4 regions of the Actinoplanes sp. CA-252034 genome follow, and region 1 is predicted to be linked to each of the others. Evidence: riboswitches for the same ligand, from Rfam matches in the RefSeq annotation. Region 1 holds a riboswitch; each other region holds the start of a gene.
The links. Region 1 has a riboswitch for cyclic di-AMP ahead of ACQPZW_RS15685 (NlpC/P60 family protein). Riboswitches for the same ligand answer to the same signal wherever they lie in the genome.
Positions count from the first base shown of each region.

Region 1 (7,018 bases):
AACCGGTCGAGCAGGACCGCGGGCAAGCCGACCGCCAGAGCGCCGCGCACATCCCTGTCCAGCGAGTCACCGACCATCAGCGCCGCCTCGGGCGCCAGCCCCAGCAGATCCAGGACGTGCCGGTAGGCCCGGGGATCCGGTTTGCCGGCCGGCAGCGCCGACGACGCCACCATCAGGTCCACCTCGGAGGTGAGGCCCAGCCGGTCCATCTTGCGGCGCTGCTGGCCCTCGTCGCCGTTGGTCAGCACGGCCGCGGTCAGCCCGGCCGCCCGCACCCGGCGCAGTGCCGGGATCGCGTCGTCGAAGATCGTCCAGCCGGCCTCGTAGCGTTCCAGATAGCCGGCGAACAGCTCGTCCGCCTCGGCGTCGGTCAGGTCGGCGGCCAGGAAGTCACGGACCCGCTCGCGCCGCTGGCCGGAGAAGGTGACCTCGCGTCTCTGGTAACGCGCGTAATGCCGCTCGGACACCGCGGCCCAGCGCGCCGGCACCCCCGGATCGGTCACACCGACAGTCGCGGCCCAGGCGACGACCGCCGCGCCGGAGGCGGTCACCTGGTCGACGAGGGTGTCGTCCAGGTCGAAGATCACCGCACTCATCATCGATCAGCGACCCTACCGGGCGCGGTCCCCGCGCGGGGCCGCGGGATGGCCACAGCGGGGGCGGTCAGTCCGCCGGCCGGGCCCGCTCGACGGCTCCGGCGGTCAACAGCACGGCCACGGAGGCGGCCACCAGCGTCAACGTCAACCAGTGCGGGCTCATGGCGTACCAGAGAAGGAGATGGACCGCACCGCTCGCGGCGACCAGCCCGGTCCCGATCGCCCGGCGGGTGCGCTGCGGCAGCAGCCCCAGGCAGAGCCACGGCAGGCGGCCGGCCGGGGTCAGTACCCGAATCGCCAGGCCCACCGTGACCAGGGCCATCACGACGGCGGCACCGCGGGCCAGCAGCAGTGACGGCGCCCACCAGCGACCGCCCAGCGTGAGCACGACCACCAGCGGGACGCCGGCGAGCAGCCCGCGGCGCAGTCCGGCCAGCAGGCCCCGGATGGGCCAGGTCAGAGCGGGGGCACCATACCGGTCCGGGTGGTCGGCGGCCAGCTGCCGCAGCCCGAGCATCGCCTCCCGGACCCGCAGCTTCTCGGCGTCCAGCAGGGCGATCATCCAGCGGCCCTCGGCGTCCTCCGGATCCTCGGCCAGCGCCCGGGCCGCGGCCGCGCGGGCGGCGTCGCGGTCGCCGGCGTTGCGTTCCACCTCGGCCAGGGTCATCAGGTCGGGCACCGAGTGCGGGGCGAGCGTCACCGCCCGGATGGCCGCGGACCGGGCACCGCCGAAATCGCGGCGCAGGACCAGGCAGCGGGCCAGGGCGCGGTGCGGCTCCGGGCGGTTCGGGGCCAGGCGCACCGCCTCGGTGGCCGCGGCCCGCGCGTCCTCGGAGCGGTTCAGCAGCAGCAGGCACTCGGCACGCTCGATGTGGACCACGGCCTGACCGGGTGCGGCGGCCACCGCGGCCTCGGCGAACTCCAGGGCGTCGGTGTGGTGGCCCTGGAGCCGGCGCAGACCGGCGAGCAGGCCGAGCAGCTCCGCGTCGGCGGGTGTCTCGGCGAGGCCCTCGCGGACCGCGGTCTCGGCCATCTCCAGGCGGCCGACGCCGGCCAGCGCCCGCGCGCGGGCGGCGGCGGGGCTCATCGGATCTTGCGCTTCTTGAGGTAGGCGGCCAGGTCGTCGTAGGCGCCGCTCTCGTTGGCGAACATCGCGACGTTGCGGGCGGTGGCGAACCAGGCGTCGGTGGACGGGCGGACCTCACGGGCGGCGGCCAGCATGTCCGCCTGGTTGATCATGCGGATCTCGCCGGTGTCGATGGAGTCACGCATCGCGTACTCGGCGGCGGTCTCGCACAGATGCGCCAGGTCCGCGCCGGAGTAGTGATCGGTGGCGGCGGCGACGGCGTCCAGATCGATGCCGGCTACCGGACGGTCCCGGAGGTGGTATTCGAGGATCGCGGCACGGGCCGGGGTGTCCGGCGGCAGCACCAGCACGGTCCGGTCCAGGCGCCCGGGCCGGCGCAGCGCCGCGTCGACGTCCCAGGGGGCGTTCGTGGCGGCCAGCACGAACACCCCGTCGTTACCGCCGTCGACACCGTCGAGCTCGGTCAGCAGCTGGTTCACCACGGTCCGCATGGACGACTGCAGTTGGCTGCGCTTGTGGCCGAGCGCGTCGATCTCGTCCAGGAACAGCACGCACGGCGCGTGCCCGCGGGCCGACTCGAACAGGTCGTGCAGGTTGCGCTCGGAGCTGCCGATCCACATGTTCAGCACGTCGGTGATGCTGAGGCTGATGAACGCGGCGCCCATCTCCCCGGCGACCGCACGCGCCAGGAACGTCTTGCCGCAGCCGGGCGGACCGTAGAGCAGCAGGCCCCCGCGCAGGCTCTTTCCGAACAGGGTGCGCAGCTTCGGGTTGCGCAGCGGACCGAGGAACGACACCTCGAGCCGCTTCTTGACGTCGGTCATGCCACCGACGTCGGCGAGCGTCACGGTGGAGCGCTCGACGTCGAACGCCCGGTCGGCGTGGCCCCGCACCGGGTCCGGCTCGCCGTCGGCACGGGCGAATCGCGGCGGCACCACATCGCCGAACTGCTCCTCCATGGCCGCCCAGTCGATCCCGCTCCGGCCCACGGCGTCTCCGGCGGCCGGCGTGGCTGCCGCAGGATCGGCCGGCGTCTCCCCCGGAGATCCCTGCGGCGGTACGCCCGGAGCACTGCCCCCACCCGCAGCCGCCCCGTCGCCGTGCCCGTCCGCGCCCGTCGCCCCGCCGGTGGTGGCCGGGCCGCCCAGGGCACGGGCCATGAGCTGCTGGGCCGCCGCGTTGCCCGGCTCGCGGGCCAGGATCTGAGCGGCGTGCCCGATCGCCTCCGGGCCACGGCCGGCCGCGACGAGCAGCTCGGCCAGGTGCAGCCGCAGCGTCAGGTCGTCGGGCCGCGCCTCGACGGCGGCCACCAGGCTGTTGATCAAGGCATCGCTCATGACAAGCGATTATGCCCGGCGCGCGTCGCCACCCGGCCGGGGCCATCGACCGAGAATTCCACACAGTCGCTCCCCACCTGGTCTTATGTGCGCGCGGGAGGGTGACCGGGGTCGCCTTCCGCCTGCCGAAGTGGCGGTCGGCGGATACGATTCGCCAGCGCCCGTCCACGCCGGACCTCCGTGCCGCCGTGCCGAAACCGGTTCCCCGGGCGTTGAGCTGTCGTCAGGGACGCCGGGAAGCGAGGTAAGGATGCCGATCACTCCCGCAGATATTCATAACGTGGATTTCAAGAAGCCGCCGATCGGCAAGCGCGGCTACGACGAGGAGGAGGTCAATGCCCTCCTGGAGGAAGCCGGCCAGGAGATGCTGCGCCTGCTCGACGAGAACGGGGCGTTGACCGCCCGATTGCGTGAGGTCTCCAACGGCGCGGCCGAGGAGACGATGACCGCCGAGGTGGCCGAGCTGGCCGCTCACCTGCAGTTCATGCGCGAGGGGCTGGCCCGGGCCGAGCACGACGCCCGGGAGATGCAGGTCCAGTTGGAGCGGGCGCACGACGAGGTCCGTTCCGCGGTCCAGCCCCGGCCGGGCGCCGTGATCGACGACCGGGTGCTGCGGATGGCTCACCGGACGGCCGACGAGCACGTCCGCGACGCCCAGCGCGAGTCGGACGACCTGCTGGTCAGCGCACGGGCCCAGGCCGATCAGCTGACCGGGGACGCGGTCCGGACGGCCGACTCGATCGAGGCCGACGCGCGCCGGCAGCATGCCGAGGCTCTCGACGAGGTGGCCCGTGACCGGGCCGCGATGGTCGCCGAGATCGAGCGGCTCGACGAACTGGCCCAGGACTACCGGTCCGCGCTGGGCGAGCACGTCGTCCGTCAGCTGCAGGACCTGGAGGGTGGCACGCCCGCCCTGCCACCGGCCTGATCAGCGCCGGAGGAGGGGCGGTCACGTCGACCGTACGAAGTGAGAAAGGGCCGCCGTCGAGGAGACGGCGACCCTTCCGCGGGGGTTCGCTAAGCCGGGCGGCGATAGCCGGCGATGGGACCTCGGTCGATGGTCGCCATTCGCACGTGGTCGCCGGTGCTCGGCGCGTGGACCACCTTGCCGCCACCGATGTAGATGGAGACATGGTGCACGTCGGAGTAATAGAAGACCAGGTCACCCGGCTTCAGATCGCTCCGGCTCACCGCCTTGGTGGAGCCCCACTGATCCTTCGTGTAGTGCTCGAGATGCACGCCGACCGACGCCCACGCCGCCTGCGTCAGACCCGAGCAGTCGTAGCTGTTCGGGCCGTCCGAGCCGAAGACGTAGGGCTTGCCGATCAGGTCACACGCCCGCTGAGCGGCACGGCCGCCCTTGTCGTTCGTGTAGTCGACCGGGCACGGGCCGGTGCGCAGCTCACCGTCGTCGGCGTTCGCCTTGCCGTAGGCCGTGATCCGGAGCTTCTGGAGCTTCGTGATCTCCTTCTCGATGGCGACCTTCTTCGTCCCGAGATCGGTGTCGCGGACCGCGATCTCCGCCTCGAGCTGGTCGACCTTGGCCTTGTCGGCGGCGTACTTGTCGCGGAGTCTGGCGACCTCCACGATCGACGCCTTCCGGTTGACGGCGAGCTGGTCGAGAAGCGTGAGCTTGTCCACCATGCCCGTCGGCGAACCGGTCAGGACCATCGCGTTCACCAGGCTCGGTGAGCCCTGCATGTACGCGTCGACGGCGAGACCCCGCACCTCCACCATCGCGGCGTCCACCTGCTTCTGCAGCGGGGCCAGCGTCTTCGCCAGCTCCGTCTGCTGCTTACGCAGCTTGACCAGCTTGGTGTGGGTGCCGTTGTAGTCCTCGATGACCGGCTCGAGCTGGTTCCACTCCTCGTCGATCTGTTTCTCGATCTGCGCGGGGGTGGGCTCGGCATGAGCGACGGTCGGACCCGTGACCAGGATTCCGGTCGCGGCCACCGCGCACAGCAGGGTGCGCATGAGGCCGGCGCGACGCGCGCCAATCCGTTTCACGCTGGTGCGTTGTCCTTTCTTCCCGTTCAGCCGCCGACCGGGTTAGCTGACGGGTTCGGGCGGGAAGTCTGCCCGGCCGCGTCGCCGCGGCTTCACCCCAGGTGCTCGGTTCCCCGGCTCGCCCCCGGCTGTTCGGCCGGACACGATTAGGCGGTGGTCCGTCAGATCGGCCGGGTGGCCGATGGGGGGCTGGCTGGACCGGGGACCACCGTACTCGGATCAAGACGGCAAATGAAGGTCGCACAGCCAGCCGAACTGTACGCACCGTCACCGATACGCACAGTGTCTAAAACGGCCAGCTGCGCAGAGCCCGCGCCAACCAGGGGACGACCACGATCACGGTGGGTAGCACCAGAAGGCCGGCGGCGGCGGTCACCCCGACCGCGGTGAGGACCGCGGAGCTCCGTTCGGGACCGTCCAGACGGGTCAGGCGGCGGCGCCGGGATTCACCCTCCGGGTCGGCGGTCACCTCCTCCGCGAGAGGGACGGCGTCGATCAGCCGGGCGAGCGCGGCACGCAGAGGGGCCGAGCCGGTCCGGCGGCGGGCGGCGTCGTCGGCCACCATCTCCAGCAGCAGATGTACGGCGTCCAGCGGCGCCTTCGACCGGAGCGGGCCCGGCACCGCCCGGTAGAACGCGGTGAACGACTCCATCACCAGCTCGTGCCTGTGCCGCAGGTGGGCACGCTCGTGGGCGAGCACCGCGTCGACCTGCTCGCGGTCGAGCGTCCGCAGCACACCGTCACTGAGCACGACCCGTGGCTCGCGACCGGGCACGCAGTAGGCCAACGGCAGCGGCCCGTCGAGCACTCGGACCTCGTCGCCACCCAGGTCCTCGTGGCGCTCGACCCGGTCGAGCAGGTCGACGAGCATCCGGTGCCGGGCGCGGCGGGCCCGGGCCCGGGAGCTCACCCGGATCAGCGACACGATCAGCCGGATCACGATGGTCGCGGCCACGGCCAGGGAGAAGAGCAGCGCGGCGACGGTCTCGGGATGGCGGGCCCCGGCGGCCCGGGCGACCTCCTCGGGCGCGGCGAGGACCACACCGAGCGCGCAGAGTACGGCGGTGAGCGTCTGTGACTGCCAGAGCAGGACACCCGCGACCGGGGCGCGGTCGGTCCACCGGGCGCTCGCCAGCAGCCGCGGCGCCAGCAGGGAGAGCGTCAGCCCGAGGGCGCCGAGCAGGAGGGCGGTCACCGCTCGATGTTACGGGCCTTCTCGATCGCCGCCCTCAGTGCTTCGGGCGGCAGCTGCCCGACGAAGTAGGCCAGCGCGGCGTCCATGTCGGGGGTGGCGCTGAGCGCGTCGAGCATCACCCCGGCGGTCATCTCCTCGCGGGTCTGCGCCGGCGCGTACTTGTACGCGCGGTCGGCGCGCTGCTGGGTGACGAGGCCCTTCTTGGCGAGCCGATCGAGAACGGTCATAACCGTCGTATACGCCAGATCGCGCTCCGCGCTCAGCCGCTCGTGCATCTGCCGGACGGTGAGCGGCTCGCCCGCGTCCCACAACTTCGTCATGACCTCGCGCTCGAGGTCGTTCCTCGCCATGTGACCCACTCTACTTCACCGTGTCGTACTACGCGTCGTAGTATCTACTACGAATCGTCGTAGAGGGGCTCCCATGGACGTGCTCGACCTGACCCGGCTGCAGTTCGCGGTCGTGACGATCTACCACTACCTCTTCGTGCCGGTGTCGATCTCGCTCGCCTCGGCTGCCGCCGGATTCCAGATCGCCTGGATCCGGACGTCGAAGGAGAAGTACCTGCACCTCACGAAGTTCACCGGCAAGCTGCTGATCGTCACGTTCGCGGTCGGCGTCGTCACCGGGCTGGTCCAGGAGTTCCAGTTCGGGCTCGGGTGGAGCGCGTTCGCCCGGTTCTACGGCGACGTGTTCGGGCCGACGCTCGCCATCGAGGGGATGCTCGCGTTCTTCCTCGAGGCCACGTTCCTGGCGCTGTGGTATTTCGGGTGGGACCGGCTGCCCCGCATGCTGC
Region 1 is NZ_CP191846.1:3,493,158-3,500,175, reverse strand. It holds gene ACQPZW_RS15705 (HAD family hydrolase) at 1-596, opposite strand, end outside; gene ACQPZW_RS15700 (tetratricopeptide repeat protein) at 664-1,683, opposite strand; gene ACQPZW_RS15695 (AAA family ATPase) at 1,680-3,020, opposite strand; gene ACQPZW_RS15690 (DivIVA domain-containing protein) at 3,301-3,948, shown strand; gene ACQPZW_RS15685 (NlpC/P60 family protein) at 4,038-5,027, opposite strand; cyclic di-AMP (ydaO/yuaA leader) riboswitch at 5,044-5,190, opposite strand; gene ACQPZW_RS15680 (M56 family metallopeptidase) at 5,314-6,222, opposite strand; gene ACQPZW_RS15675 (BlaI/MecI/CopY family transcriptional regulator) at 6,219-6,572, opposite strand; gene ACQPZW_RS15670 (cytochrome ubiquinol oxidase subunit I) at 6,646-7,018, shown strand, end outside.

Region 2 (7,018 bases), 3.3 Mb from region 1:
GGTCGACGACGAGACGTACTGCATCGACATCCTCACGCAGGTGTCCGCCGCGACCAAGGCTCTGCAGACCGTGGCACTCGGGCTGCTCGACGATCACCTCGCGCACTGCGTCGTCGGCGCGGCCCGCGACGGCGGACCGGACGCCGACGCGAAGCTGAAGGAAGCCTCCGACGCCATCGCCCGCCTGGTGCGGGCGTGACCTGCTCCCCCAGCTCAGTACCAGTCACACGACAGCAAGGAGAAGCCGATGTGCGGCAGCGACACCGCTTGCGCCTGCGCCACCACGACCCCGGCCACCGAGCCGGCGACGGCGCCGGACGACACCCGGACGGTGTACCAGGTCGCCGGGATGACCTGCGGCGGCTGCGCCGGCCGGGTCAGTAAGCAACTCACCGATGTTCCCGGCGTGCGTGACGTCAGCGTCGACGTCGCCACCGGCGCGGTCACGGTGACCAGCGCCGCGGCGCTCGACGATGACAGCGTGGCTGCGGCCGTCGCCGCAGCCGGCTATCAGCTGGTGCACTGACCGAAGGGAAGGCGTCAGTGCAGCTTTGGCGGGAGGGCACGCCGTCCGCTCTCCCGCCAAGGGACGTCCTCATTTCCGCTTGTCAGCGGCGTTGTACGAAGGCGACCAGTTCGGTACGCCACCCAGTGCCGCTTCACAGCAGTGTCCGCAGGTCGGTGATGAACCTGCGGGCGGCGGCGAGGGACGCGAATCTGCCCGGGACGTCGTAGACCTCCTGTCGCCACGTGTCGGCGGCTTGCGGATCCGTCTCGGGCTCGGACGGTGGCCGGCTGTGCACGGCGAGCCGGGTAGGGGTGACGCCGATCGTGGCGGTCGCCGGGCGGCGGTGCCGCAGGCCGGTCGCGTAGGCGGCCAGCAGGCGCGGGTCATGCGAGGTTTGCAGCAGGCCGCGGTATTGCTCGGGGATCTCGGTGAGCTGCAGGCCGCGCAGATAGGTGTCGACGTCGGCGCACAGGCCTGTGGCGGGGATCGGGTCGACGGCTACCACGGCGTGGGTGGCGTAGCGTGCCGCGAACAGGGCCGCCAGCGTCGCTGACGGGCCGTGCCCGACGATCACCGGTGCGCGCCGCAGTTGCAGGCTGTCGACGAGCATGGCCAGATCGTCGACGAGGTCGTCGGGTTCGTAACGGTCCCGGCCAGGCGAACCGCCATGTCCGGGCAGGTCGACGGCGACGACGGTGGCGTACGGGCGCAGGTCGGCTGCGGTCGGCCACCAGCACGTCCGGTCGAACAACACCGCGGGGATGAAGACGACTGGCCGGCCGGTCCCGTCCCACAGGTCGAAGCACCACCGTCCCCCGGCAGCATCGAACGGGTGGGTGGTGCGCAGCGGCGGCAGGGTCTCGGTCACGGCAGCGCCCCCGCGTCCGGCAGGTGGCGGCCGCCGGTCGAGCGATGCGACTGGGACTGGCGCTGGCGCTGATGGGTGAGCAGGGCAGCGGGGAGGGCGTGAAGGTTCACGAAGGTTCGGCTTTCCGCGCAGGGAACAGGTGGACACCACCGCCGGGCGGGGCGTGACGGCCGGCTTTGCCGGGCCCCGGGCAGGCACGAGCGCACATCCGGCGATGCCGGGATGCGTATGCGTGCGCGGTGTCCTATATGCGGCTTACACCGAGTTGGGTCAGGGTGACGGCGGGTGCCCGGGATGCGATCGGTGGCACCGCCGTGTGGGGTGCGCTGGTGTCGGCGCAGGCGGTCATCGCCGGAAGCGCGACGGCGCCGGCTCGCACGGCGGGTTCGGCGACGGGGGCGCTGACCTCGCAGTGCCCGGCTGTGGTGTCTGCCGTCCGGGCTGCCGTAACGTGCTGCCCACTTGCCGCAACGCCGTGATCCGAAACGCCGTGGTGATGCCCTGCGGTAGCCGAATGCCCCGCATGGTGTGCGCCGGTCGGTCCGTCGGCGCAGTGTGCGCTTTGCACGAGCCCGACACCGGCCAGGGTGATCACGACCAGCAGCCAGCGCAGCAGCCACGGGGCTGCCGGCTGGTGGGATCGGGTCACCGGGCCAGGTTACGACATCGCGGGCTCGGTGACCGCAGGCCACTGCAGCGGGCACGGCGACTGCCGGGACGCGTCCGCAGCCGCACCGGCTGATACCGGTGCCGGGTATCTTGCACGGCATGAGTGAGGCAAAACCGGCCGGTCCGCACGGGTATTCGGCAGAGAAACAGGCGCTGATGGCCCGGCTGAAGCGGGTCGAGGGGCAGATCCGCGGATTGCAGCGGATGGTCGACGAGGACACCTACTGCATCGACATCCTGACCCAGATCTCAGCCGCCAAGAGCGCCCTGCACGCGGTAGCCGTCGGCCTGCTCGAGGATCATCTGAAGCACTGCGTGGTCCACGCCGCGGCGGAGGGCGACGTGGACGCAAAGATCAAGGAGGCGAGCGCGGCGATCGCCCGCCTCGTGAAGTCCTGAGCCGGCCGCCTGTTCTTACCGGCCGGGGTCGATCCATTCTCGCAGCTGCTGCGCGGTCTGCGCCGGGTCGACCGACTCGACCGCCCGTTGCTGTCGTCTGTCCTCGTCGAGTGCAGTAGCGATTGCCGCAGCCGGGACCGGAGTGCGCTGGATGTGCAGTTGGGCACGGAGCAGCTCTCGCCGGTCGGCTGCCGCCGAGGCCGCCGCGGCCCGGCGCCGTTGCTTGCGGAGGGCCAGCAGCGCGGCACAGGTCAACAGGATCAGAACCGCGGCGATGAGTGCCGTCCTTAGCGCGGCAGGGGATGCGGTGCCGGGCTGCGCGACGGCGTTGTCGGTGGGAGTGGCTGTAGCGGTGCGCATGGGCATGGCGGCAACCGTCACCCGGTCGCCGCGGCCGGCATCAACACCGGCGGCTACGGCGATGAGTTCACGGACCTGAGCCAGGTCGAGGTTCGCCGCGGCGGCTTCATCGACGAGGACGGCGACGCTCAGTCTGATGATGTCGCCGGGGGCTTCCCGGCGGGTCTCGTGCAGTTCGTCGAGGGCGTTGACGCGCGACGCGCTGCTGCTGTCGTACCGGGTGCCGCCGTTGTCGCCGATGTAGGAGCGCTCGCTGATCCGTTCGGACAGGGCACCGGCGGACGGATCCTGCTGGTAGGTGGTGCGGGAGGTCGCGACCTGGTCGAGGTCGAGTTCGACGTTGGTGGTGACCGTTGAGCGGCCGGGGCCGAGCACAGTGTCCAGCATGTGCTGCAAAGCGCCGCCCAAGCGGTCCTGGAAGGCCGCGGTGGTGGCATCAGCGGCGAGCACCGCCCGGGTGAAGCCGCCGGTGGCCGGCGAAACGGTGTAGCCACCCGCGGTCGCCTGTCGCTGCGCCATGGTGGCCGCGTATGCGGGCGCGGCGCCGAAACTCGCGCCTCCGGCCAGGGTCAGCGCCACGAGCGCGACGATCAGCCTCCCGGCACGCCCGCCGCGGGGCGACGTGCCCGTGCCCAGGGCAGACGGGACGGAGCGATTTCTCACAGCCTGCCTCTCACAGTTTTTGAACGCCGATCGACCGCCGTGATGGGTGAGACTTCGTGGTCGGGCGATGCGGTTGATGGGGTCTGCCTCATCGCTCGACGGCACGGCTGGTTGAAAGGTCCGGTGGTTGCGGCTCGGTTGCATCGGCGCACCGACCGTCTTGGGTGCGGTCGTCGCCGCAACGGACACCATCGGGCATTCACACCGTGACCCCTGCTTCAGGGATGGCCATCGGTTCGGGCGACGAGCGTCGGACGGTCGGCCACAATGAACCGACCGGCAGTCGCGTCGGACGCGACGAACCGGGGAACACTGCCGGTGCCACCCCCAGCTACCACGTACGAGATCGAGTGTTCCCTTTCACAGATCAAAACCACTCTCGGTTCACCATGCATGAGCAGCCCGTGTCGACAAACCTCGCATCGGTCTTCCAATCGGACACGTCTCGGCACGCCAGTCACTGAGTGTGATTACCTCCGGGAGCTGGGATCGGCGCCGACTGGGCTATCAAGGAGGGGCGGCGAGCACAGGCTCGCCGGTCGTGCCGACCTGGACCACGCCGAGCCCTGCCCCGGTCCGGCGGCACAACCCGCATGACGAGTCATGAGGCATTCGGGGGCAGGGACGGGGGAACCACGAGCGGTCTTCGACCGGCACGCCGCACCGCGGCGACCGGGACATGAGGACCTTGGGGTGAAGCCGCCAGCGTGCGGCCGGGCAACCTTCGCGCCCGAATCCGACAGCTAACCTCGCAGGCGTGCCGGAGGGATTCCTTCACCGTGCGCGTAAGCACCCTGAGCCGGCCCGCCCGTACCCTGGAAGTCGGCGCTCTCGCCCTGTCCGTGGGTCTCGGTCTTCTGACCGGCGGGCTCGGCACACCACAGTCCGCCTCCGCCGCGACGGTCGCCACCACACAGGTGTCCTCGCAGACCAGCGTGGCGTTCAGCCAGACCGGCATCACCGTCAAGGCGGCGGCGTCCCAGGCCGCCAAGTCCAAGGCGGCCGCGAACCGGGTCATGACCGAAGCGGCGAAGCACAAGGGCAAGAAGTACAAGTTCGGCGCGTCCGGCCCCAAGCGGTTCGACTGCTCCGGCTACACGATGTACGTCTACAAGAAGGCCGCGGGCAAGAAGCTGCCGCACAAGGCCCACCTGCAGCAGCGGTACGGTAAGGCCGTCGCGAAGTCCAAGGCCCGCGCGGGTGACCTGATCGTCATCCGTACGGGGACGAAGGGCACGCACGCCGGCATCTACGCCGGTGGCGGCAAGATGTGGGCCGCGCCGCGAACCGGCAAGACGGTCACCAAGCAGAAAATCTGGAGCAAAAACTACGTGGTCCGGCGCCTGGTCTGAGTCGGCTCCCCAACCGACCGCGCACTCCTCCGGGCATAACACAGTGCCGCCTGCACCCGTCCTTGGCGGAGGTGCAGGCGGCACTGTCCTTCGTGATGCTGGTGAAGCGGCGCAGCCGCAGGCTGTTGGCGACGACGAACACCGAGCTGAACGCCATCGCCGCGCCGGCGATCATCGGGTTGAGCAGCCCGGCCGCGGCCAGGGGCAGGGCGGCGACGTTGTAGGCGAAGGCCCAGAACAGGTTGCTCTTGATGATGCGCAGGGTGCGCCGGGACAGGCGGATCGCGTCGGCGGCGGCCATCAGGTCGCCGCGGACCAGGGTCAGGTCGGAGGCCTCGATCGCGGCGTCGGTGCCGGTGCCCATGGCCAGCCCGAGGTCGGCCTGGGCCAGGGCGGCGGCGTCGTTGACGCCGTCACCGACCATCGCCACGACCTTGCCCTGTTCCTGCAGCCGCTTGACGACGTCGACCTTGCCGGCCGGCAGGACTTCGGCGATCACCTCGTCGATGCCGACCTGTCCGGCCACGGCCCGGGCGACGGTCTCGTTGTCGCCGGTGAGCAGCACCGGCGACAGACCCAGCGCCCGCAGCTGGGCGACAGCGGCCCGGCTGGTCGCCTTGACGGTGTCGGCGACGGCCAGCACACCACGGGCCTGACCGTCCCAGCCCGCGACCACGGCGGTCTGCCCCGCCGCGTGAGCGGCATCGACGGCCTGCTCGACGTCGGCGGGCACCATCAGACCGGCCTGGCGCAGCAGTACCGGGCGGCCGACGTGCACGGTGTGGCCGTCGACGGTGCCGGTGACACCGAGGCCTTCGGTGTTGGCGAATCCGGTCACCTGCGGCAGCGGCGCGCTGTCAGCTGCTGCGGCGGCGATTGCCTGGGCGATCGGGTGCTCGGAGGCGGCCTCGACCGCCCCGGCCAGGCGCAGCAGCCGCTCGCGGTCGACGCCGTCGGCGGGAACGACGTCGACCAGGCTCATCCGGCCGGTGGTGACGGTGCCGGTCTTGTCCAGCACGACGGTGTCCACGGTCCGGGTCGACTCGAGGACTTCGGGGCCTTTGATCAGGATGCCGAGCTGCGCGCCGCGCCCGGTGCCGACCAGCAGTGCCGTTGGGGTGGCCAGGCCGAGCGCGCAGGGGCAGGCGATGATCAGTACGGCGACGGCGGCGGTGAACGCGGCTGTCCAGCCGGAGCCGGTGCCCACCCACCAGCCGAGCGTGGCGACGGCGAGGCCGATCACGATCGGCACGAACACGCCGGAGATCCGGTCGGCGAGCCGCTGGACGGCGGCCTTGCCGGTCTGGGCCTGCTCGACCAGTTTCGCCATCTGCGCGAGCTGCGTGTCGGCACCGATCCGGGTAGCACGCACGACCAGCCGGCCGCCGGCGTTGACGGTCGCGCCGACCACCGGATCGCCGGGGCCGACCTCGACCGGTACGGACTCGCCGGTCAGCATGCTCGCGTCCACGGCCGAGGTGCCGTCCTCGATGACACCGTCGGTGGCGATCTTCTCGCCCGGCCGCACCACGAACCGGTCCCCCACCGCCAGGTCGGTGACCGGAATGCGCCGTTCGATGCCGTCGCGTAGCACCGCGACGTCCTTGGCGCCGAGTTCCAGCAGGGCTCGCATGGCGGCGCCGGCACGGCGCTTGGAGCGGGCCTCGAAGTAGCGGCCGGCGAGGATGAAGGTGGTGACGCCGGCGGCGGCTTCCAGGTAGATGGCGCCCGCGCCGTCGGTGGTGCCGATGTCGAGGCTGAACGGGTGCGTCATGCCGGGGACTCCGGCGGTGCCGAAGAACAGCGCCCACAGCGACCAGCCGAACGCCGCGATCGTGCCCATGGAGATGAGCGTGTCCATGGTGGCGGCGCCGTGGCGCAGGTTGGTCCAGGCCGCCTTGTGGAACGGCCACCCGCCCCAGACGACGACCGGCGCGGCCAGGGTCAGCGACAGCCACTGCCAGTAGGTGAACTGCCAGGCCGGCACCATCGCCAGCAGTACCACCGGCACGCTGAACGCGATCGCCGTGAACAGCCGGGTCCGCAACGCGCGCAGTTCGTCGACCGGCTGTGCGTGTTCGGCCGGGTCGTCACCGGGCTGTTGCGGTGGCGGCGGAAGCTTCGCGGTGTAGCCGGTCTTCTCGACGGTGGCGATCAGATCCTCGGCGCTGATACCGTCGGGGTAGGCGACGCTGGCCT
Region 2 is NZ_CP191846.1:6,774,014-6,781,031, forward strand. It holds gene ACQPZW_RS31320 (metal-sensitive transcriptional regulator) at 1-199, shown strand, start outside; gene ACQPZW_RS31325 (heavy-metal-associated domain-containing protein) at 248-526, shown strand; gene ACQPZW_RS31330 (alpha/beta fold hydrolase) at 660-1,376, opposite strand; gene ACQPZW_RS31335 (metal-sensitive transcriptional regulator) at 2,145-2,444, shown strand; gene ACQPZW_RS31340 (flagellar M-ring protein FliF C-terminal domain-containing protein) at 2,460-3,659, opposite strand; cyclic di-AMP (ydaO/yuaA leader) riboswitch at 4,114-4,240, shown strand; gene ACQPZW_RS31345 (C40 family peptidase) at 4,247-4,819, shown strand; partial or broken gene ACQPZW_RS31350 (heavy metal translocating P-type ATPase) at 4,908-7,018, opposite strand, start outside.
Region 2: linked by a shared signal. The riboswitch ahead of ACQPZW_RS31345 (C40 family peptidase) and the one ahead of ACQPZW_RS15685 (NlpC/P60 family protein) in region 1 are both predicted to bind cyclic di-AMP.

Region 3 (7,018 bases), 1.7 Mb from region 1:
GTGGGGCACCCCGGGGGAGGAAAGTGGGCGCTCACAGTGGAATCCACATCGCCCGAACACAAGAGACGCCCGTGGGACGTGACCCGACTCAGGTCACGCCCCACGGGCGTCGCTGCTATTCCTTACTTACTACTGCCGCTGTGCAAACCGGTCAGACGACACTTCTTACTGCCGCCGTGCAACCGGTCAGGCGACCAGGCGGCGCACCACGTAGTTCTTGTTCCAGATCTTGTGCTTGCCGACCCGGGCACCGGTGTGGGGTGAGTCGTAGACGTAGCCGTTGCCGGCGTAGATGCCCGCGTGGTAGCCGTACGACCCGTTGCGGAAGATGATCAGGTCACCGACCTGCTTCTTGCCCTTCGCGACGGACTTGCCGTACTTCTGCTGCGTGTTCGCCTTGTGAGGCAGGCTCTTACCGGCCGCCTTCTTGTAGACGTACTTGGTGAAGCCCGAGCAGTCGAAGCGCTTGGGGCCGGACGCCCCGTACTTGTACAGCGCGCCCTTGTGCTTCTTGGCCTCCGCCAGCACCTTGGCACCGCTGGCCTTGACCGTCACCTTGACCTTGCTGGTGACCTTCTGGTTGTAGCCGGTCCCGGTGAAGACGGTCCGGACCCAGACGGTGCTGGTCGGCTTGGCGGTGAGCGAGACCACGCCGTTCTTGACGGTCTCCGTGTCCCAGGTGCGCCACGCGCCGTTGCTGTAGCCCTGGAGCCGCACGGTGCCCTTGGCGACCTGCTTGGTGTTGGGGTCGATCACCTTGGCGGTGACCTTGAGGGTGGAGCCCCACTTGAGGCTGCGGGTGCTCGCCGCCGACCACATCGAGGGTGTGACCTTCGGTGCCACCGCAGCGGCGGCGACCGGGGTGACGGCGGGGGTCGTGGCGGCCGCCGCGGGTGACGCGGCGATCAACTGCCCGGCACAGAGGCAGAGACCCAGGGACAGTGCGACGGTTCCGGTGCCGATGGACGCGCGGCGGCGCCGGCTCGAACTGTGTTCGTGCACGGTGAAGAGATCCCTCCGGCACGCCTGCGAGGTTAGCTGTCGGGTTCGGGCGGGAAGGTTGCCCGGCCGCGGGTGGGCGGCTTCACCCCAAGGTCCTCCCGGCGAGCCACGGAGAGCCTCCGCGGCGCCGGACGGACCGGTATTGGGTCCCCCGTCCCTGCCCCGAATGCCTTGTCTGTGTGGCTCAACTGCGGTGTCGCACCGGTCCGGCCCGGGGCAGGGCTCGGCGTGAACCGATCCGGTGCGGCCGGCGAGCGGAATGCGTCCGGCGAATCTTTGGTACCCGAGTCCGGCCATGATCGTCAGCGGGAGGAATGTCACGCTCCGTGATTGGCACATCTGTCGGTGTCCAGTTTGTTACCTCCACGAGACAATTGCTCCCACCGAAGGTAATGGGGCAGATACGCTGCGTTGAAGGTTACGGGTGAAACAGAACACACAAATAGTCCCGTCACTAACGGGCCACACGTCCGAAAAGCCCGGACCGGGGAAAACACCGGCCACATCGTGATCTTGACGGTCTGGCAACGCGTCGTAACGTTCGAGTCCGGTACCCTCGCTGGCGTGACGGACGGAATGCCTCTCATCGCCAAGGTCGCGACCTCCGTGTCGAAGACCGCGGCGGCGCTCTCCAGGGCCGCGGGCCGCGGCGACGGTTCGGTGATCGGCGGCTGGATCGGCCTCAAGATCGATCCTGACCTGCTGACCCACCTCGCGGTCGGCCGTGCCGTCGCGCTGGTCTCCGGGACCAACGGCAAGACCACGACGACCCGCCTGACCGCGGCCGCGGTCGGTGTCCTCGGCCGGGTCGCCACCAACTCGTTCGGCGCCAACATGCCGACCGGCCACACCTCGGCGCTGGCCAAGGAGGGGCACACCCCGTTCGCGGTCCTCGAGGTCGACGAGCACTACCTGGCGCAGGTCATCGACCAGACCAAGCCCAAGGTCGTGGCGCTGCTCAACCTCTCCCGCGACCAGCTCGACCGGGCGAAGGAGGTGGCGATGATGGCGCAGTTGTGGAAGACGGCCCTCGCCGGCCACCCCGAGATCCGGGTGGTCGCCAACTCCGACGACCCGATGGTGGTGTGGGCCGCGTCCGGCAGCCAGCAGATCACCTGGTTCAGCGCCGGCCAGCGATGGCTCGACGACTCGTTCGTCTGCCCGGAGAGCGGCCACCCGATCGAGCGCCAGCAGGGTGACTGGTGGTGCACCGGCTGCCCGCTGCGCCGCCCACGCCCGCAGTGGGTCGTCGAGGACGAGGGCGTGATCGACCCGCGAGGTGACTGGCACCTGGTCAAGCTGCAACTGCCCGGCAAGGTCAACATCGGCAACGCGGCGACCGCCCTGGCCGTGGCCGCCGAGTTCGGGGTCCGGCCGATCGAGGCGCTCCCCCGGCTCTCCCGGGTCGCGTCGATCGCCGGCCGCTACGCCCAGGTCGACCGGGACGGCCGCAACATCCGGCTGCTCCTCGCGAAGAACCCGGCGAGCTGGCTGGAGGCCTTCGACATGGCCGACCAGGCACCGACGCTGCTCTCGATCAACGCGCGCGACCCCGACGGGCTCGACACGTCGTGGCTCTACGACGTCGACTTCTCCCCGCTGCGCGACCGGCCCGTGCTGATCACCGGCGACCGGGCGTACGACCTGGCCGTGCGCCTCCAGGTGAACCAGGTGCAGTTCCGGCACGTACAGACATTCGACGAGGCGCTGCGGTCGGTGCCGCCCGGCCGCCTCGAAGTGATCGCCAACTACACGGCGTTCCAGGACATCCGAGCGGAGTTGGACCGTGTCAACTGAAGCCCTTCGGATCGTGTGGATCTACCCCGATCTGCTCTCGACCTATGGCGACCGCGGCAACATGCTGATCCTCGCCCGGCGCGCCGCCGAGCGCGGCATCCCGGCCGAGACCTACGAGGTCCGCTCCGACCAGCGGATGCCGCACACCGCCGACATCTACCTGATCGGCGGCGGCGAGGACGGCCCGCAGGCTCTGGCCGCCCAGCGCCTCATCGCCGACCAGGGCCTGCACCAGGCCGTCGCCCAGGGCGCCGCGATCCTCTCCATCTGCGCCGGTTACCAGCTGCTCGGTCACTCGTTCTACGCCAAGGGGGCCAAGTGCGCCGGGCTGGGACTGCTGGACATCACCTCCGACCGGGGCGAGACCCGGGCGGTCGGCGAGCTCCGCGGTGACATCGACCCACGGCTCGGCCTGCCGCCGCTCACCGGCTTCGAGAACCACGGTGGGCGTACGCATCTGGGCGCCCACGCCGCGCCACTCGCCCGGGTGACCGGCGGCATCGGCAACGACGGCCAGACCGAGGGCGCCTGGGCCGGCAAGATCCTCGGCACGTATTCGCACGGCCCGGCGCTCGCCCGCAACCCGGCGATAGCCGATCTGCTACTGCGTTGGGCGACCGGCGCGGATAGGCTTGCCCCTCTCGACGACACTTGGGCCGACCGGCTCCGGTCCGAACGACTCGCCGCGGCGGCTCCCGCCTGACCTGATCGGCTGCACGCCGCACCACTCGCGGTGGCAGCCGGCGTGACCCGATCCCGAGACCTTGTCCATAACCGACGACAGTTGGGGCGGTAGGCCTGCATGACCGACAACCTGATCGCCCCGCGGGGCACCGACACCGCGGACCCTCAGGCAGTTGAGCAAGCCGGCAACACCCCCGGGTGGAAGCGTCGTACCACCCGGATCGCCCTACTCGCCGTCGGTGTGGGCGCCCTCGCCGCAGTCTCGGCGCTCCTCCCGCTCCGGGAGATCGCCGAGACACTGTCCGCGATGGGCCCGAGCGCTGTCGTGGCGGTCGCGGTCCTCGGCGGCATGCTGCTGTCGGTGCTGGTCCCGCGTACCCTCATCACGATGACCTGCGGCGCCCTCCTGGGCGCCGTCACCGGAGGCGCCGCCGCCCTGGCCGCCGCGGTGATCGCCGCCGTCGCCACGTACTACGCGGGCCGATGGGCCGGCCGGGGCGCCCTCCAGGCCCGAGCCGGCAGCCGCCTGGCCCGCCTCGACGGCTGGCTCAACCGCCGCGGCCTGGCCGCCGTCCTGCTGGTCCGCTTCCTGCCCCTGGCCCCGTTCGGCCTGGTCGGCTACGCCTACGGCGCCACCAGCGTGTGCCGCAAGCGCTACCTGCTCGGCACCACGATCGCGGCCATCCCCTCCACGGTCACCTACGCCATCATCGGCGCCGCGGTCGCCGCCCCCGGCGAGATGAACCTGCTCACCCTCGCTCCCGCCGTGTTCAGCTTCATCCTCTCCACCGCGATCATCCTCCGCTGGCGGCACACCGCCCGCCGCGAGGCCATCCCCGCCTGACCCCTATCGGCGATCACCGCCGCCTCCGCACCCCCACGCGATGCCGGCCCTTCGAGAGCCGGGCAGCGACCCATCGGGGTCGCCTCCCCCGGTGGCGCACCCTCTCTGGCGGCCGGCCACTCAGCACAGGCGCTCCCCACGGTGCCGCCTTCCCCCTGCCAGCCGCCACCTCGAAGGCGTTTCACGCCCACTTCGCCCCTCCGCACGCCCGACCGGCAACCCACCGCAGGCGTTCCCCACCCGACTCCAGCCTCCCCACGCCCGACCCGCCGGTCCACCGCAGGCGGTGATCACCACCAACCCCGCCCTTCTTGTACGACCATCGGCCCACAACCACGGCTATCCGTTCTCGAGGGTCCGCGCGACGCAGGCCCGGATCAGGACCGCAGCGCCGCCGCCGGGCTGGTTGCCCACTCACCGGACCTTCGCTGGTGGCGGCCGCACCCGATCAGTCCTCCAGGTGAACGCACGGCCCATCGCGGGGACGATCGGCTCACCCGGTATCGCGACCGGGCTCAGCTACCGCCCATAGGAGGGCCGCAAGGGCGGCCGGGGAGGTGAACGGGCGCTCTGAGCGCCCCGACTAAGAGCGAGCGCCGATCAAGCCGGCAACCCGACTGATCCGATCCTGCACTCGTCACCACGAGCCCGTGATGTTCCGCGATGGCGTGAGTGGCACGAGCATCAACAAGGTCGAGGGTGACGGATCCACCGGTGAACGAGCCGTCACCACCTGGGAACGCGAACGCGGCCCGGATGCCCGGGCGCAGAACGGACGCGTTAGGGGACGAACACGGGTACAGGGAAGGGCGCGGGACAACGCGGGCGCGGGACGCAAGGCGGGCCTGAGCCGCACGGTCGAACTCGGCGCGAGGGGGAAGGCGGACGCGGAACGCACCACGGCACTCGACGCGCGCGGCACGGGCACCGGGCACGGGCGCCACCCGAAGGCGCCGGGGCCGTCCGGAGACACGGGCGCTGCCCGCGGGATTGGGTGTAGGGCGGGTCAGAGGGTGGCGAGGTCGGTGAAGTAGGCGGGGTAGGTCTTGGAGACGCAACCGGGGTCTGTGATCTCGATGCCGGGGGTTCGGAGGCCGATCAGGGAGAGGCTCATCGCCATGCGGTGGTCCTCGTAGGTGGCGAAACGCGTCGGCTTCGGGGTGCCGGGGTGGATGGTGAAGCCGTCGGTGTCCTCGACGGCGTCGATGCCGGCGCGGCGGAGCTCTGTCACGACGGCGCCGATGCGGTCGGTCTCCTTGCCGCGGATGAAGCCGATGCCGCGGACCCGGGTCGGGGAGTCGGCGAAGACGGCCACGGCCGCGAGAGTCTGCGCGGTGTCCGAGATATCGGCCATGTCGACGTCGACGCCGTGTAGGCGGCCGGAGGCACGGACGGTCAGCGAATCCGTGGTACGGCTCACCGAAGCGCCCATCCGTTCGAGGACGTCGGCGAACCGTACATCTCCTTGAAGGCTCTCCGCGCCCAGACCGGAGACGGTGACCTGACCGCCTGTGATGGCCGCCGCACCGAGGAAGTAGGAGGCCGCACTGGCGTCGGGCTCGATCGCGTAGCGGGCGGGCCGGTAGCCGCCGGCCGGAACGGTCAGCCCGTCGACGGTGACGCCGAACGCCGCCATCACCGCCTTGGTCATCTCCACGTAGGGCACCGAGACCAGCGGCGACGTCAGCGAGACGGCCAGCCCGCCGGCCATCAGCGGCCCGGCCATCAGCAGCCCGGAGAGGAACTGGCTGGAGATGTGGCCGCTCACCTCGACGGCTCCGCCGTGGGCGGGCCCGGTGACGGCGGCCGGCAGGAACCCGGGGTTGCCCAGCTCCTCGACGCCGGCGCCGATCTGCCGCAACGCGTCGAGGACCGGCCCGAATGGCCGGGCCCGGAGCTGCTCGGCGCCGTCGACGACGGTTCGTCCGTGCAGGAGGGCCGCAGCGGGCAGGATGAACCGCGAGGTGGTGCCGGACTGGCGGGCGTCGATCGTGCCGGCGCCGCCCGCGACGGCCGGGTCGATGCCCGTGACCGTGACCGTGCAGGCCTGCTCGTCGGCCTCGACACCGGCGCCGAGCGCGGCCACGGCGCCCATCATGGCGCGGGTGTCGTCGGCGAAGAGGACCCCGGTGAGCGTGGACGTGCCGGGTGCGAGCGCGGCGCAGAGCAGCGCCCGGTTGGTGATGCTCTTGGAGCCGGGCGGCCGGACGGTCGCGTCGACGGGTGCGGTCAGCGGTTCGACGAGCAGCACGTCAGGCATGCGCCCATCCAAACAGGCCGACGGCCCGCCCCCGGAACCGGTGACGGGCCGTACCAAGCAGTGGTCAGACGACGACGCTGACCAGGCGGCCCTTCACCACGATGACCTTCTTGGGCTCCTTGCCGGCCAGCGCCTCGGCGACGGCGGCCAGCGCGGCTGCGCGTACCTCGTCCTCGGGCGTCTCCGGGGAGACCTCGACCCGGCCGCGGACCTTGCCGTTGACCTGCACCGGGTAGGTGATCGCTTCGGCGACCAGCTGGGCCGGGTCGGCGACCGGGAAGGCCGTGTACGCCAGCGAGCCCTCGTGGCCCAGCTTGCCCCACAGCTCCTCGGCCAGGTGCGGCGCGAACGGCGAGATCATCAGCACCAGCGGCTCGATCGCCTCCCGCGACACCGTCCCCAGCGGGGTCAGCGTGTTGGTCAGCTCGATC
Region 3 is NZ_CP191846.1:1,746,972-1,753,989, reverse strand. It holds gene ACQPZW_RS08160 (C40 family peptidase) at 187-1,002, opposite strand; cyclic di-AMP (ydaO/yuaA leader) riboswitch at 1,009-1,183, opposite strand; gene ACQPZW_RS08155 (MurT ligase domain-containing protein) at 1,579-2,799, shown strand; gene ACQPZW_RS08150 (type 1 glutamine amidotransferase) at 2,789-3,502, shown strand; gene ACQPZW_RS08145 (TVP38/TMEM64 family protein) at 3,602-4,327, shown strand; gene aroA (3-phosphoshikimate 1-carboxyvinyltransferase) at 5,334-6,587, opposite strand; gene leuS (leucine--tRNA ligase) at 6,652-7,018, opposite strand, start outside.
Region 3: linked by a shared signal. The riboswitch ahead of ACQPZW_RS08160 (C40 family peptidase) and the one ahead of ACQPZW_RS15685 (NlpC/P60 family protein) in region 1 are both predicted to bind cyclic di-AMP.

Region 4 (7,018 bases), 4.7 Mb from region 1:
GCCGTCTGGCCCGCGACGCGGTCGCCGATGAGCGGCTGCGTATCGCCCGGGAGCTGCACGACATCGTCGGGCACAGCCTGAGCCTGATCACGGTGAAGGCGACCATCGCCAACCACCTGGCCGAGGAGCGGCCGGCCGAGACGCGGGCCGCGCTGCAGACGATCGAGAAGACCAGCCGGTCGGCGCTCGCCGAGATCCGGCGGCTGCTCGACGTGATGCGCGCCGACGACGACCCGGCCGCCGAGCTCACACCCGCGCCGGGCGCCGCCGACCTGCCCGAGCTCGTCGGGCGGCTGCGCTCCGCCGAGCTGCACATCGACCTGGAGGACGACGGCGCCGGGCGGCTGCCACCCGCGGTCGGGCTGACCGTCTACCGCATCGTCCAGGAGTCGCTGACCAATGTGATCAAGCACGCGGGTGCGAGCCGGTGCCGTGTCACGGTGCGGGCCGCGGGCGGGGAGGTCCACATCGAGGTGACCGACGACGGGCGGGGCCGGCAGCCGTCCCGCCGCCGGCGCGGGGGACAGGGGCTGATCGGCATGCGCGAGCGTGTTTCGATGTACGGCGGCCGGCTGTCCACCGGCGCCCGCCCCGAGGGTGGGTTCCGGGTGGCCGCCGTCATCCCGTACACGCCAGCCGAGGAGACCGCGTGACGCCGGACATCAGGGTGCTGCTCGCCGACGACCATCCGCTGATGCGGGAGAGCTTCCGGGCGCTGCTCGACGCGTCGCCCGGTTTCCTCACGGTCGGTGAGGCCGGCACCGGCGCCGGGGCCGTCCGCCTGGCTCGCGAGCTGCGGCCGGACGTGGTCCTGATGGACGTGCGGATGCCGGAGATGGACGGCATCGAGGCGACCCGGCAGATCTGCGCCGCACCGGAGACCGCCTCGGTCCGGGTGCTCATCCTCACCACGTTCGATCTCGACGAGTACGTGTACGGTGCGCTCCGGGCCGGGGCCAGCGGCTTCCTCGTCAAGGACGCCACCGCGACCGAGCTGCTCAACGGTGTCCGGCTGGTGGCCGCGGGCGAGGCACTGCTCGCGCCGCGGGCCACCCGCAAACTGATCGACGCCTTCAACGGCCGGGACAAACCCGCGTCGGGTACGCTGCGCGGCCTCGACGCCATCACGGACCGCGAGCGTGAGGTGCTGTCCCTGATCGCCGCCGGCCTGTCCAACACCGAGATCGCCGAGCACCTCCATCTCGGTGTCGGCACCGTGAAGACGCACATCGGGCGTCTGCTGCACAAGCTGGCAGCCCGTGATCGCGCCCAGCTGGTGATCACCGCCTACGAGTCGGGTCTGGTGACCGTCCGCGGTGCCGGGGAGACCGAGTCCTGGTAGACGTCGGCGAAGGTGCGGCTGTCCCCGATGAGGTCGTCGCAGAAGGCGGCGACGTCGGCGCCGATGAGCTGCCGGACGCCCTTGCCCGCCGCGGCGCCCTCCTCGAAGAAGTCCACGATCCCGGTCAGCAGGGTCCCGTCGGCGAGGTCGACCGGCCCCACCTTGAACAGGTATTTCTGCATCTCCCGGTAGACGATCCGGTAGTCCGGCGGCAGCGCCTTGACCCGAGCCACGTGCGCCCGCCACTGCTTCTTGCCCTGGATGATGTCGTGGATGCTCATGTCAGGCTCCCAGCCGGTCCAGTTTGCGGGCGACGGTCCGGTTGAGCTGCTCGCGCCACCTGTCGCGATAGCTCCGGGCGCCCTTGCCGCCGGCCAGCGCCGTGCAGAAGCCCGCGATGTCGTCGCCGAGCACCTCGTGGACGCTCTGACCGTCCGCCGAGGACTCCTCGAGCAGGCTCAGGGCGGCGTCGACGATCGGTATCAGGTTGCGGCCGCTGAAGTCGGGATAGGGGGACAGCCCGGCGTTGATCTGTGCCCAGGCCTCGCGATAGTCCTCGGGCAGCGCCTGGGCGCGGGTCTCGAACGCCCGCCACTGCCGGGTGAGGTCGCTGCCGGTGATGGTCTCCCAGAAGTTCATCGTCCGCCCTCCTTGAGCCTGTCGATGCGTGCCGAGACGTACTCCCATTTCGCCCAGAACGTCGCGAGCTCCCCGCGACCGGCGTCGTTGAGGGTGTAGAACTTGCGGGGCGGGCCGACCTCGGACGGGCGTTTCGTCACCTGGACCAGGCCGTTGCGCTCCAGACGCAACAGGATGGTGTAGACGGTTCCGTCGATGACGTCGGTGAAGCCGAGGTCGTTGAGCCGGCGGGTGATCGCGTAGCCGTACGTCTCCTCGCTGTCGATGATCTGCAGCACGCAACCCTCGAGCGTGCCCTTGAGCATCTCCGTCAGGTCCTCCATGGCGGCTCCTCCGCGAATCCCCGGTACCTCGTGACACCGGGTACCGCTATACGGTAACACCGCATAGCGGTACCCGGTAGTACCGAATAGTGGAGCCTCAGGCCAGGCGGCGTACCACGTAGTTCCGGCTCCAGATCTTCTGCCTGGTGACCGTCTTGCCGGTTCGCGGCGCCGACCACATCGTGCCGTCACCGGCGTAGATGCCGGCGTGCGTGCCGCGCGAGCCCTTGCGAATGATGATCAGGTCGCCGGGGCGGGCCGCGGCCCTGCTGACGGCCTTGCCGTACCTCTGCTGCAGATTCGCCTTGTGCGGCAGCTTTCGGCCGGTCGTCTTCCGGTAGACGTACATCGTGAAACCGGAGCAGTCGAACCGGGCCGGGCCGGTGGCGCCGTAGAGGTAGCGCTTGCCCTTGTGCCGGGCCGCCTCGGCCACGACCCGGGCGCCCACCGGCTGTGCCGTGACGGCGGTGATGGCGACGGCCGTGCCGGCCGGCGCCGGATTGCCGACGGCGGCGCCCGGTGAGGCGGTGAAGGTCGGTGAGGCGGTGACGCCCCGTAACGCGGTGACGGTCGGTGAGGCGGTGACGCCCCGTGGGGCGGCGGAGACGGCTTGCGGTGTGCCCAGCCCGCCGGTGACCAGACCGAGGCTCACGGACAGGGCGATGGTACCGGCTCCCAGGAAACGGGTGTGCCGGCTCGAGGAGCGAACGCGCACGGTGAAGGAATCCCTCCGGCACGCCTGCGAGGTTAGCTGTCGGGTTCGGGCGCGAAGGATTGCCCGGCCGCGAGATGCGGCTTCACCCCGAGGTCCCGCGGCCGGGCCACCGCGAACGGTGTGCCGGCCGGGAACCGATGTGTGGTTCCCCCGTCCCTGCCCCCGATTGCCTCATGACTCGTCATGCGGGCTCGTGTCGCCGGACCGGGGCAGGGCTCGGCGTGGTCCGGATCGACACGACCGGCGAGCAGATGCCCGCCGCTCCTCCTTGATAGCCGAGGCGCCGGACACCGCCACCCGCCCGAAATGCTCACGCTGAGTAGTTGAAGCGCCGGCCGATGTCCGGTTGCCGACGAGCCTGCGAGGTTCGTCGGCACGCTGCGTTCACCAGAGGCGGCCCGGGGAGGGGTCCGGCCTGTGAATCGGAACACCGCGAAATCCGCCGAGCCGCCCCGACCGGCCCAGGCCCCGGTCAGCCGGTCCGCCACGCCCGGGCGGCCGACCGGCCGTCAGGACTTGACGAGACGGGCGATCGCCGCGCTGGCCTCTTTGACCTTCGCGTCCACGTCACCCTCGGACGCGGCGTGCACCACACAGTGCCGCAGGTGATCCTCGAGCAGACCGATCGCCACCGCGTGCAGGGCGCTCTTGGCAGCCGAGATCTGGGTCAGGATGTCGATGCAGTACGTGTCCTCGTCGACCATCCGCTGCAGTCCACGGATCTGGCCCTCGACCCGCTTCAGCCGCGCCATCAGCGCCTGTTTGTCCGCCGAATACCCGTGCGGCCCGGCCGGTTTCGCCTCACTCATGCCGTGCAAGATACCCCGTACCCGTATCAGCCGACGGCGTCGCGAACCGGCCGTGGCCGCCGTCCCGTGAAAGGGGACGGCGGCCACGGATCGGTCGCTCGGGTGCGGTCGTTCAGCTGCGCGGAACGACTTCCCAGCCGCCGGCGCCGTCGCCACCACGGTTGAGGTAGACGGCGGCGGGATCCCCGCTCACGTCGTCGAGGAGCACGTAGTCGTCCTTGCGGTCGCCGTCGAAGTCCTGGAAGCGGACCTTGGTGCGGTCCGTGGTCAGACCGGACGCGATCTTGCCGCGGTTCACCCACCCACCCGCGCCGTCGCCACCGCGGTTGAAGTAGACGATCACTCCACCGTTGTCGTCGAAGAGCAGGTAGTCGTCCTTGCGGTCGCCGTCGAAGTCGTGGAACCGGACCTTCGTACGGTCGGTGGAGAGACCGGACGCCACCTTGCCGCGCACCACCCAGCCGCCGGTGCCGTCACCGCCGCGGTTGAGGTAGACCTCGACCGCGCCGTTGTCCTGGACGATCTGGTAGTCGTCCTTGCCGTCGCCGTCGAAGTCGGCGAAGCGGACCTTGGTGCGGTCGCTGGTGACACCCGTCGCCACCTTGCTGCGCAGCAGCCAGCCGCCCGCCTGGTCGCCGCCCCGGTTGAGGTAGACGTCGATCGCGCCGCTGTCCTGGATGACGATGTAGTCGTCCTTGTTGTCGCCGTCGAAGTCGGCGAAGCGGACCTTGGCGCGGTCCGTGACGCCCCTCGCGACCTGACCCAGCGACAGCCAGCCGGCGGAGCCGGCGCCCCGGTTGAGGTACGCGTCGACCGAGCCGCTGTCCTGGATGACCAGGTAGTCGTCCTTGCCGTCGCCGTCGAAGTCCGCCCAGCGGCCGCTACCGGCGTGCACGTCGCCACGGTGCGCGGGCAGGACCACCACCGGCTTCGTCACCGTGCCCACCCAGTCGGCGATGTCGTCGACCCGGGTGCCGGTCGCCCCGGCCGGTGCGTCGCTCGGCGCGCCGAGGCAGCCCTGCTGCCCACCGCCGCTCGTGACGGCGGCGAGCACCGCGCGCCCGGCGGTCTCCCGGAAGATCGGACCGCCCGCGTCACCCTTGCACACCGTGGTGTCCGGCAGGTTGACCAGCTGAACCGAGGCGGTGGCCGGCGCCGACTCGACGGTGAAGTCACCGGCGTGCTGGAGACGGGGCACCCATTCGGTACGGGTACGCCCGTACCCCGCCAGGCGCAGCGCCTCCCCGGCGGCCGGCACGGTGGCGCCGAGCTCGACGACCGTTCCGGTGGTCGACGCCCGGACCAGCCGGACCAGGGCCACGTCCCGGTCGGGGTGCGACACCACCCGAGTGGCGGCCAGCACCTCACCGGTGGTGGCGGACAGGTCCGCACGGCCCACGGTGACCGAGGTCGCCGCCGGGGGCGCGCCGTCGGCGATCGGCACACCGTTCTGAGCGAAACAGGCGGCGGAGGTGACGACCCAGTCCGGGCGGACCAGCGCCCCGCTGCAGGCGCGGGCACCGGCCGCACCCGGAACGCCGATCTCGATCTTGGTGACGAATCCGTAGGCGCTGGCCGTCGTCGCGGTGGCCGCCAGCGCCGGCACCGCGGCCAACGGCGTGACGACTACCGCGGCGCCCACGGTGAGCACCGACAGGGCACGTTTCTTGAGCAAGGCTCTCCTCCATGCGGATGACGCCCAGCCCGGAGAGAAGCGCATTCCAGATCCGAACCGTGAAGCTCCGCGCCGGGCGCACAAATGAAAAAGGGCACACCGAGGGAGGGCACGTGGAAAGGCAAACAGCGAATGAACGCAATCGGTCGCGTCGATCCCCCGTGGACCGAGTAGCGCACACAACATAGATGAGCGCCGACCGGATGTAAACCGGTCATCCCGTGACATCGGTTACGACTGGTGACGCCACCGTGGCCCGGCCCGGGCCACGGTATGTTGAGCCAGATGGCCGATCACGTGCAGGGGGTGCTCATGACTGCCGAAATGGTCGCGCCGGCCTGGATGCATGAGCAGGTCACGGCCGAGCAGTACGCGACGTGGACCGAAGACCAGTGTGCGGGCATCGAGATCGTGGATGGGATCGTGCTCGTGAGTCCGAGCGCGTCCAAGCGGCACCATCGCCTCGCGCGGCTGCTGGCGAACGCTCTCGACCAGGCCGCCGGACCGGACTGGAACGCGGACACCGATTTCGATGTCCGGCTCCAGGACGTGCCGCTGAACAACCGCCGTCCGGATGTGACGGTGTACCGGGCGGACACCATCGACGTGACCCCGACCCGGCCCGAGCACGTGCTCCTCGTGGTCGAGGTGGTCTCACCCGGGTCGGAGACGACCGACCGGATCGTCAAGACCGATCAGTACGCGAGGGCCGGGATCCCGTTCTACTGGCGTGTCGAACAGGCGGTCACCGGCGCGCCGATCGTGTACACCTACGTTCTCGACCCGGCGACCGGCCGCTACCGGGACGGCGAGGTCTTCACCGGGGTGGTGAAGCTGCGCGCGCCGTTCCCGGTCGAGGTCGATCTCGGGCGGATCTGAGCGGCCCGCTATCCGCGCCATCGGGCCGCCGGGGTCAGGGGGACCGGGGCGGGGCGCTCGGTGGTGGTGGTCAGGTCGATGCGGCGGCCCTCGGCGGCCGAGCGGAGCAGGGACGTCATGGCGTCGAGGACGTGCAGGGCCAGGGACGCGCTCGCCCGTGGGGACGGGGCGGTGAGCATGTCGAGCAGGCCGATGCCGCGGGACGCCCCGGCGTAACCGGCGGACGGCGGCAGGGTCTGCCAGTCGGTGGCGCCGAGGGCGAAGAGGCGGACGTCGCCGTCGAAGTGGTTGGGGTCGGGGACCTCGATCGTGCCGGTCTCGCCGTGGACTTCGATCGGGGCGGCGGTGGTGCGCACGGCGTCGAAACTGGTGGTGACGGTGGACAGGGCGCCGCTCGCGTGGTGCAGGACGCCGGTCACGTGGGTGTCGACCTCGACCGGGATGCGTTCGCCCGCGCGGGGGCCCGTCCCGACGACACGGGTGGGGCGCTGGCGGGCGGCGGCGCCGGTGACGGCGACGATCGGGCCGAGCAGGTGGACCAGGGCGGTCAGGTAGTAGGGGCCCATGTCGAGCAGCGGGCCGCCGCCGGGGCGGTAGTAGAAGTCGGGCTGGTGGTGCCAGCGTTCGTGGCCGGGG
Region 4 is NZ_CP191846.1:8,236,611-8,243,628, reverse strand. It holds gene ACQPZW_RS37410 (sensor histidine kinase) at 1-653, shown strand, start outside; gene ACQPZW_RS37405 (response regulator) at 695-1,342, shown strand; gene ACQPZW_RS37400 (DUF1048 domain-containing protein) at 1,288-1,623, opposite strand; gene ACQPZW_RS37395 (DUF1048 domain-containing protein) at 1,625-1,981, opposite strand; gene ACQPZW_RS37390 (PadR family transcriptional regulator) at 1,978-2,304, opposite strand; gene ACQPZW_RS37385 (C40 family peptidase) at 2,402-2,956, opposite strand; cyclic di-AMP (ydaO/yuaA leader) riboswitch at 3,026-3,201, opposite strand; gene ACQPZW_RS37380 (metal-sensitive transcriptional regulator) at 3,529-3,828, opposite strand; gene ACQPZW_RS37375 (FG-GAP-like repeat-containing protein) at 3,941-5,503, opposite strand; gene ACQPZW_RS37370 (Uma2 family endonuclease) at 5,789-6,382, shown strand; gene ACQPZW_RS37365 (Gfo/Idh/MocA family protein) at 6,391-7,018, opposite strand, start outside.
Region 4: linked by a shared signal. The riboswitch ahead of ACQPZW_RS37385 (C40 family peptidase) and the one ahead of ACQPZW_RS15685 (NlpC/P60 family protein) in region 1 are both predicted to bind cyclic di-AMP.